Regions from separate parts of the Lactococcus protaetiae genome, predicted to be linked through region 1. Evidence: predicted binding sites of a transcription regulator. Region 1 holds the regulator's gene; each other region holds the start of a gene.
The links. The regulator HrcA, encoded in region 1, represses chaperone genes, less so after heat shock. The targets are predictions, from matches to a motif close to TTAGCACTCNNNNNNNNNGAGTGCTAA.
Positions count from the first base shown of each region.

Region 1 (3,210 bases):
TGAAATATTAGTTGATGATACACCAGAAAGGTCCTTTTTCGCTTTTTCAGCAGCATCTTTCAAACGTTGCAAAGCCATTTTGTCTTGTGCAAGGTCAATGGCGTTTTCTTTCTTAAATTCAGCAACCATCCAGTCAATAATTTTTTGGTCAAAGTCATCCCCACCGAGTTTGTTGTTCCCTGCAGTTGCCAAAACATCGAAGACACCATCGCCAAGTTCAAGGATTGAGACGTCAAATGTACCACCACCAAGGTCAAAAACAAGAATCTTTTCATCTTTATCTGTCTTATCAAGACCATAAGCAAGTGCTGCTGCTGTTGGTTCGTTGACGATACGTTCAACTTCAAGACCTGCAATCTTACCTGCATCTTTTGTCGCTTGACGTTGTGCGTCATTGAAGTAAGCAGGTACTGTGATAACCGCTTTTTCTACTTTTTCACCAAGATAAGCTTCCGCTGTGGCTTTCAAGTTTTGCAAAATCATGGCTGAAATTTCTTGTGGTGTATATTCTTTACCATTTGCAGAAACTTTTTCATTCGTTCCCATTTTTGACTTGATTGAGAGGATTGTATCTGGATTTGTCACTGCTTGACGTTTTGCAGCATCACCAACTTGAATTTCACCATTTTTGAAAGCGACAACAGATGGTGTTGTGCGGTTTCCTTCTGGATTTGGAATGATTTTTGATTCTGTTCCTTCAAGGACTGCTACTGCTGAGTTTGTTGTACCAAGGTCAATACCGATAATTTTTGCCATTTTTATTTTACCTTCTTCTTTTTATTTTTTAACTATTTTTGTATTTCATAGTTTAGTGTCGTCTCGGACAATTTATATTGCTTATTGCGCCACGACGACCATTGCTGGACGAAGAATACGGTCATGGAGTTTATAGCCTTTTTGGAAAACTTGTGCTACTGTATCCGTTGGATGTTCTTCATCCGCTTCAACGGTTTGAACTGCCATATGAAAGTTAGGATCAAAAGGTACACCCTCAGCCGCAACTTCTTCAACACCTTCTTCTTTAAGCGCTGCTTTCAGGCTTTCTTGTACCATTTCAAGTCCTTTTTTAACATCTTCTGTAAGGCCTTCAACAGCAAGGGCACGTTCAAGATTATCAAGTGAAGGCAAGATTTTCTTAGCCAAATCTTGCGAGCGATATTTAACAAGTTGAAGACGTTCTTCATTGCCTCGGCGTTGAACATTTTGCATTTCAGCTGACACACGTAAGAATTTATTTTCCCACTCTGAAGCCAACTGTTGTGCTTCTTCAACTTCGTTGATTTCTTCCTCGACAATATCCTCAAGCGCTTCTTCTGTCAAGCTTTCCTCAACTTGCTCGTTTTCGACTATTTCTTTATTCTCGTCTTTAATTTCTTCGGACATATGCCCTCCTTTATGGTGTGAGATTGACTGTTTAGAAAGAATGAAAATTAGAAATATTTATGGTCTCGCACAAGGTACGGATTCCAGATTATATTTATTTTCACTTCCTTCTAGGTGGTTAAACTCAAATATTTTTTATCATTTTCTAATTTCATAATGATTACCATCAAGATAGCGGTAGTAATCTGTAAGTTTCATCGTCAGCACTTTGGCTACTAAATCCAAGATGGACATAATCCGTTGATAATCCATCTCAACTGGGCCAACCACTGTTAAAGTACCTAGACCACGATAAGGAATAACAAATTTTTGTGAAATAATCGTTAGATTTTTCATATATTTTTCATCATTATCAAATTTTACTGCACGCATTTCATCATTATTCGTGATTTCACGAATCTCATGAAGCATTCTTTCATCATCACTGAATAATTTGTAAAGTTCTGATAGATTTTCTGTTGCATAATCAAAAATATTTTTGCGACCTGCAACGGTCAAACGTTCCACAAATAAGTCATTAAAAATTGACTCAAAAAGTTGTAACACCTCACTTGTTACTTTGAAATAGCGTTGAACAATTTGCGGAATCTCAGTTCTTAATGTGTAATGAATATCAATCACTTTCTTTCCTACTAATCGTTCTTTGACGAGTTGAGTAAAGACTTGCAAATCTGCTTCTGTCATGGATTTTGGCAGGATAAATTGATTGGTTCTAACTTCTCCTGTTCCTAACGTAATCACTGATAGTACCGAATGATTATCTAGCATCACCATTTCAAAAGAAGCTAGGTTTTGTTCACGTTGTGGAACATTCAAAACAAAACTCGTCAATCCTGTCAGTACTGACAAAGTATGCGCTGCTGTTTCAAAAAGGTCAGATAAGCGATAAAATTCACCATCAAAAGCTTTCATTACTTTAAAAAGGTCATTTTGACTAAATTCTTCAAGCTGAATGACATTTTCAACAAAGTATTTATAGCCAGAGATACTTGGAATCCGACCGCTTGATGTGTGTTCTTTTTGGATTAATCCAAGATTTTCAAGCACTTTCATATCATTTCTGATGGTTGCACTTGATGCTTGAATACTATCGAGAAGAGCTTTTGAACCAATCGGCGTATGCTCTTTCGCATAGAGTGAAACAATCAGATTTAAGATTTGTCTTTGACGTTCTGTAATCATACTGCTCCTTTCTGTCGCAGTGAAGACATTTTGCTAGGTGCTTAGTGTCTCTTTCACTTGCAGAGCATCGTCATTTTCTGATTTAGCACTCTAACCCCTCAAGTGCTAACAAAGCTATTATAACCCTTTGTTTATTGCTTGTCAAGAAAAAAGACGTAAAAATTAGCACTCTTTTTACTAGAGTGCTAATTTGTTATTTATATGCTTTATTCTTTGCTACATCAGGCGAAGTTCTCTTGATGTCTGCCAAATATTCATTAGCGTAATGATGATGACAGCAATAACAAAAGCATTCTCAAATCTAATCTCATGACTGACAAACAATATGACGTAATCCAAAAGCAAGAAAGCTGTGATAATTTCTAACAAAACAAAAGTCACGCGCCAAAATTTAATCAGAAGAAAAATTAAAAGTGCAAAAAGTGCAAGATAAAGCAAATTTTGCCAGGCTGTCAGTGCTGACAGAATCTGGTCAGTAAGTAATTTAACATTTACAAAAATATTATTTAAAAAATGAGTGAAAAAATTGTCGTGTTTTACTAATATTTTAATCATTTCGACAGTAGCATAGATGAAAAGTGCCACATTAGCGTAGAGTAACAACCATACTTTACTGAACATCTCCAGTCCTTTCAAAATTTAACT
Region 1 is NZ_CP041356.1:2,074,842-2,078,051, forward strand. It holds gene dnaK (molecular chaperone DnaK) at 1-756, opposite strand, end outside; gene grpE (nucleotide exchange factor GrpE) at 838-1,383, opposite strand; gene hrcA (heat-inducible transcriptional repressor HrcA) at 1,522-2,565, opposite strand; gene FLP15_RS09895 (hypothetical protein) at 2,782-3,186, opposite strand.

Region 2 (3,210 bases), 1.1 Mb from region 1:
TTGCAACGACTGCTTCTGTTGTCAAAATCAATCCAGCCACTGAAGCTGCATTTTGAAGAGCAGAACGTGTGACTTTCGCTGGATCCACGATTCCTGTTTCAATCATGTTCACATATTCACCAGTAGAAGCGTTGAATCCTGTTCCCGCTGATGTTGAACGAAGTTTATCAATAACAACAGAACCTTCAAATCCAGCATTGGCAGCGATTTGACGTACTGGTTCTTCAAGAGCGCGACGTACGATATTAATTCCTGTTTGTACGTCACCTTCATATTCTAGGGCATCCAGAGCAGTGATTGAGTTAACGAAAGCCGTTCCTCCACCTGAAACAATACCTTCTTCTACGGCCGCACGCGTAGCATTAAGAGCATCTTCAATGAGTAATTTCATCGCTTTAAGTTCTGTTTCTGTGGCAGCGCCAACTTTAATAACGGCTACACCACCAGCAAGTTTCGCTAGGCGTTCTTGAAGTTTTTCACGGTCAAAATCTGATGTTGTTTTTTCAATTTGTGCTTTGATTATCGCAACACGATTGGCGATGGCATCTGGCATCCCAGCACCTTCAACAATTGTGGTGTGTTCTTTATCAACTGTTGCTTTTGCAGCTTGACCAAGTGCGTCAAGTGTTGCATCTTTCAAATCAAGACCAAGTTCTTCAGTAATCACTGTTCCACCCGTCAAAATTGCCAAATCTTCAAGTTGAGCTTTTCTGCGGTCACCAAATCCTGGTGCTTTGACTGCGACAACATTAAATACACCCTTGATTTTATTGAGCACAAGTGTTGGAAGTGCTTCCCCATCCACATCATCAGCAACAATAAGCAATGGACGATTTGTTTTCAAAATTTGTTCAAGTAGAGGTAGGATTTCTTGGATATTTGAGATTTTCTTATCAGTGATAAGAATATACGGATTATCCAATTCAGCGACCATTTTTTCAGTATTGGAAACCATGTATTGGCTGAGATAACCTCTGTCAAACTGCATTCCTTCAACAACATCAAGCTCAGTTTGCATTCCTTTTGATTCTTCAATAGTGATAACACCGTCAGCTCCCACACGTTCCATTGCATCAGAAATATACTCACCGACTTTTTCACTTCTTGATGAAACTGTTGCAACTTGTGCAATAGCTGATTTATCATGAACAGGGATTGCCATATCTTTAATTGCTGCAATAGCTGCTTCTGTTGCCAATTCTATACCACGGCGAATTCCAACTGGATTGGCACCAGCAGTCACATTCTTTAACCCTTCACGGACAATGGCTTGAGTAAGCACTGTTGCGGTAGTTGTTCCGTCACCTGCAACATCATTTGTTTTTGAAGCTACTTCACTCACAAGCTTTGCTCCCATATTTTCAAAATGGTCTTCAAGCTCAATTTCTTTGGCAATTGTTACCCCATCGTTAGTAATCAATGGTGAACCGTACGATTTTTCAAGAACAACATTACGTCCTTTAGGTCCCAATGTTGTTTTTACAGTATCCGCTAGAATATCAATTCCTCGCATCATTGCAGTACGAGCATCACTTGAAAATTTAATTTCTTTTGACATTTTTTCATCTCCTTTAAGATTTAAGGTGTGAAGATTGTCTGTTCTAAAATCACGAAAATTATTTGTTTACTCCTCTGGTTTCAAAGCTAAAATTTGTAAGCATATAAAACAAAAAAGTTAAACTACTCTATCTTCATTTTCGTTTAGTGCAGACCTCTCAACTTATTATTTAATCAGTTTTATATTAATCAAGAATGGCAAGTAGGTCACTTTCGTGGGCGATAAGATAGTTTTCTCCATCCACTTTAATTTGACTTCCAGCAAATTTTTCAAAGACAACTGTGTCTCCTACTTTTACTGTCGGTGCAACGAGTGAGCCGTGGTTTGTCGTTTTTCCAGGTCCTACGGCAATAACTTCAGCAATTTGCGGCTTTTCCTGAGCTGCAGCTGCAAGTACAATACCACCAATTGATTTTTCTTCCTCTTCTTTCACACGTAATACTACGCGGTCAAATAAAGGTTTTAACATGAGAATACCTCCGTAAGTTAATTTTTCTATTTTTGTTAGCACTCTAAGATAAAGAGTGCTAACTCTGATTATTATTTTATCTCAAAGGTCAGTTTTAGTCAAGAAAAAACTTCTTTCTATTGTGTATCAATGTGACACTGCTAAATTGATTATTATATTATATTGATTCCATCAGTAATAACTGTAATCGGCACACCCTGTTATCAATTAATCGAGTGGCGGAGCAGTATCAATTTGTTTAAGATTATGGGTATAAACTTGTTTGAAGTGGTTACTTCATTGGTGGGGAGATTCTCTTTCCCCACCAATGTTAGGGCACAACCTCTAGGTGTAACAACTAAGCGACCTGTACGCAGCTAAAGCTGCGACAGTCTGCTTAACGTCAAAGATATGAAGTCACCTTGTCCCTGAAGTCTAAGCGCTAAGACCCTAGGGCAGTAGAACGAAAGCAGAGCTTGCGATTTTGCCTTATCGTTTTAGCGATTTAGAGCAAATGGACAGCGTAGCGAAGCGGAGATAGTGCTGCTTATCCCGCCACCTTTAAGAGGTAGGGAAATTGTCACTCCGACTAGGTGCTTTGCCTTTTGCTCTTGCTGCTTTAGCAGCTAAGCAAACGGACAGCGCGTAGACCGTTCGTAGAACGGTCTGCGAAGCACGTAGCACCATAGCAAGGAGGGACAGCGTAGCCCAAAGGGCGGAGATAACACTCACTTGCTAAGTTAAATATGTTTTCTCATCCATCTGATGTATTAGAAAGGTAATTCTTCGGCTTCGAGTAATATTTCTTCCGTCTTTGCTGCGTTTTCTCTTAAAGCAATCGTTGCTCTACTTTCAAGTAGGTCGTAGTTCATTCCCAAAATTTCAGTGACATAGTGTTTCTGATTGGATTTATCTGTATAGTTTCGAGTTCTTATTTCTCCTTCTACAGAGATAAGCGTTCCTTTTTTGGAATAAGAAGAAAGCGTTTCTGCTAATTTTCCCCAAAATACTACTGAGATAAAATCTGCTTCTCGTTCACCATTTTCATTTTTAAAACGGCGATTAACGGCTAATGTGATACGAGTGTAGGATTTGTCATTTGACGTTTTCGATAGTTCGGCTGAACTAGTGAGTCTGCCGATGAGCATTGTTTTATTCATTAAAAAAATTCCTCCTGTTTACTTATACGTAAACAAAAGGAATT
Region 2 is NZ_CP041356.1:974,883-978,092, reverse strand. It holds gene groL (chaperonin GroEL) at 1-1,558, opposite strand, end outside; gene groES (co-chaperone GroES) at 1,743-2,027, opposite strand; gene FLP15_RS04845 (single-stranded DNA-binding protein) at 2,777-3,166, opposite strand.
Region 2: a site for HrcA is predicted at 2,063-2,089, ahead of groES (co-chaperone GroES). Genes of this name have one in related genera too.

Region 3 (3,210 bases), 1.0 Mb from region 1:
TGCTTAGCAAGCGAAGCTTGCAAGAGCAAAAGGCAGTCTATCTGCAGTTCATCTAATAATTTTTCTAAGAAAAATTAAAGATGAGCTAGTATGAGATAACAAGAGGAACAAAAAATTCTGATGAAAAAATCAGGCATGTATTAAGTAAGCCAGTCATAGGTAGCCTCAAGCTTGCATTTTCAATATGAAACTGTTATCATAGAAAAGTGCTGGGGAAGTCCTTTCGACTCGTTGCTTTAGCAACGTAGCGAGAAAGGGTAACGTTTTGACCCAACGGGGAAGTGGTGGAATGGCAGACACGCATGCTTCAGGTGCATGTGCTCGAAAGGGCGTGAGGGTTCAAATCCCTTCTTCCCATAATAATATAAAGCTCTATGTTTTAGAGATTTATTAAGAGATAATGGACGGTTGGCTGGGTGCTAATCGTTTTTTGTTTTGAAATAAATTGAAAAATGTGTATTCATTAAGAAAAAATGGAGGGAACAATGAGATTAAAGGAAGAACAACTTCAAGAAGTTATTGATGAAAACCCACTGCGTTCGCTCTCTTCAATTTCAGAAGCGACAGGACATTCACGTACTGAGATTGAAAAATTATTAAAAACTTACAAATTAGATGAGTATCGCAATCGAAAAATTAAACGTCTTCGAGGCGATAAAGCAAGAAAAAGAAGAGACGTTCAATATTAGTATCAAAAGGAGAAAAATATGTCAAAAGTTGCATTTATCGGTACAGGTGTTATGGGCGCTGCAATGGCAGGTCATCTCATGGATGCAGGTCATGAGTTAGTCGTATACAACCGTACAAAATCAAAAACAGATACGTTAGTTGCGCGTGGTGCAACTTATGTTGATAGTCCAGAAGCTGCGGCTAAACAAGCAGAATTCATCATCTCGATAGTAGGATATCCAAAAGATGTTCGTGAAATTTATTTTGGAGAAACTGGGGTTTTTAAAGCAGAACTTTCGGGGAAGGTGTTGATTGATATGACGACTTCGCAACCTGGTCTTGCTCAAGAAATCTATGAAGCAGCTAAAAAAGAAGGTGCTGAGTCACTGGATGCTCCTGTTTCAGGTGGAGACCTTGGAGCAAAGAATGCCACATTGACTATTATGGTTGGTGGAGATGAGCCTGTGTATAATAAAGCTCTACCCCTTTTTGAAAAAATGGGAAAAACAATTGCTTATCAAGGCTCTGCAGGTAGCGGACAGCATACAAAAATGGCAAATCAAATCGGTATTGCAGGAACGATGACTGCCATGACAGAGCTTCTTGTATATGCAGATAAAGCGGGACTTGACCTTGATAAAGTATTGATGACAGTTGGTGGTGGCTCTGCTGCGACATGGTCACTCACTAACTATGCACCACGTATTTTACGTGAAGACTTTACCGCAGGATTTTTTGTAAAACACTTTATCAAAGACCTCGGTATTGCGCTAGACGAATCTGCTAAAATGGGTATTTCTCTTCCAGCTACAGCAGGAGCCAAACAACTTTATGATATGCTTGCCGAAAAAGGGTTTGAAAATGATGGAACACAAGCATTGATTAAGCTATGGTGGGAAGATGGCAAACGTCCAGAATGATAAAAACTTTGCTTAACAAAAAATCGTAGCCGTTTAGCTACGATTTTTACAATTATTGGATTTCAATTCGATGTGAGTTTGCATCAACTTTTGTTTTTGGTAAATTCAAGATTAACACACCACCATCATACTTTGCTGTGATAGCTTCACGTTCAACATTTGGTAAACTATAGGAGCGGCTGTATGAACCAGAGTAACGCTCACTATGAATCACTTCACCATCCTCATTTTTTGCTTCGTTTGTGTGTTCTTGCTTGCCTGAAACAGTGAGTATACCATTAACATAATCAATGTTAATATTATCTTTCTTCAAGCCAGGTAAGTCAATCTTTACGCTGTAAGCCGCATCCGACTCCGAAATATCTGTTTTCATTGCCATTTGACGGTTAGAGTTTTGGAAACCAAGGCCATTTTTGAAGAAATTCCGACCGAAATGATTAAAGAAATCATCTCCAAAATCCATCCAATTGTTTTGACTGTTCATCAAATCGTTTGACATTGTAATAACCTCCTCTATTAGGGTTTGTATTTTTTACCCTACACTTATAATTATAGGCACCGTTGATTAGACTGTCAAAGATTTGATTTGAAAACTAGCACTCTGTTTTTAAGAGTGCTAGTTTTATCAGCTTATTGTAAGACTTTAATGTAATTTGTATTAATAATCGGGATGTTTCTTGATTAGTATGTATATGATACATATATATATTTTAGACAGGTTAGTGAATTTGTGTTCCACAGTATTCGCATTCAGAGACTTTTCCTACAGTAATCTTATTATTAGCTCCGCATGCAGGACACTTTACAACTTTTTCTTGTTGAATATTATTATTATGATAGATGGGTTCTAGAGGAATATTGTAATTATTAGGGAGATAACCAGCAGTAATCATTTCTTGGATATCATTATTAACAGATGAATTTGAAATTTCTAATCTATTTCCTATTTCATTAGAATCTATAATACCTTGGTTGATAATTAAATCAAGATAGGCCTTATACTTTTTCGCTTTTAGTTTTGTTTTGCTTGCTTTTTTCAAAACAAGATATGCACCAGCACCATAAATTATTAAACTGAAAAATGCTGTTTCAATATGGTTGATATTGGAAAAAAAGCCTAAAATTGCAAAAAGTATAAGAATATAACCTACAGCAATCAAAATATTAGGATTCCCTGTCATAAGTGCAGATTTATCAGTATTTAGACGTTTAAATAGAAAATAAACCCCAACTGGCCAAAAAATAATAATCCAGATAATGATTATTCCCCAACTTTTTTGCTTTATCATTGTTATAGTCCCATTATTTCTTTCTTTTTGTTATTGAATTCTTCTTCTGATAGAATTCCCAAATCTACAAGATCTTTCAATTTTTTTAGTGTTTCAATCTGCTGATCAATGGATAGTGTTGGTGTGGAAAGAGTTTGAGCTTGTCCATTCATATTTTGTGACATGTTCATACCAAAAATCATTCCTGCTCCATTTCCCAATCCGTTATCTTGAATGCCCTCAGCAATTTTTTGTTGTGCAGCGATATTTGAGGTGCGTTGTGAGATATCATCAAAAGCTTTGACATTCATTTTGTTGGATGAAAATTGTTTTACAAGTTCACGAGCATCATC
Region 3 is NZ_CP041356.1:415,808-419,017, reverse strand. It holds tRNA gene FLP15_RS02135 (tRNA-Leu) at 276-357, shown strand; gene FLP15_RS02130 (hypothetical protein) at 486-689, shown strand; gene FLP15_RS02125 (NAD(P)-dependent oxidoreductase) at 708-1,589, shown strand; gene FLP15_RS02120 (Hsp20/alpha crystallin family protein) at 1,642-2,088, opposite strand; gene FLP15_RS02115 (hypothetical protein) at 2,309-2,878, opposite strand; gene FLP15_RS02110 (SPFH domain-containing protein) at 2,881-3,210, opposite strand, start outside.
Region 3: a site for HrcA is predicted at 2,183-2,209, ahead of FLP15_RS02120 (Hsp20/alpha crystallin family protein). Genes of this name have one in related genera too.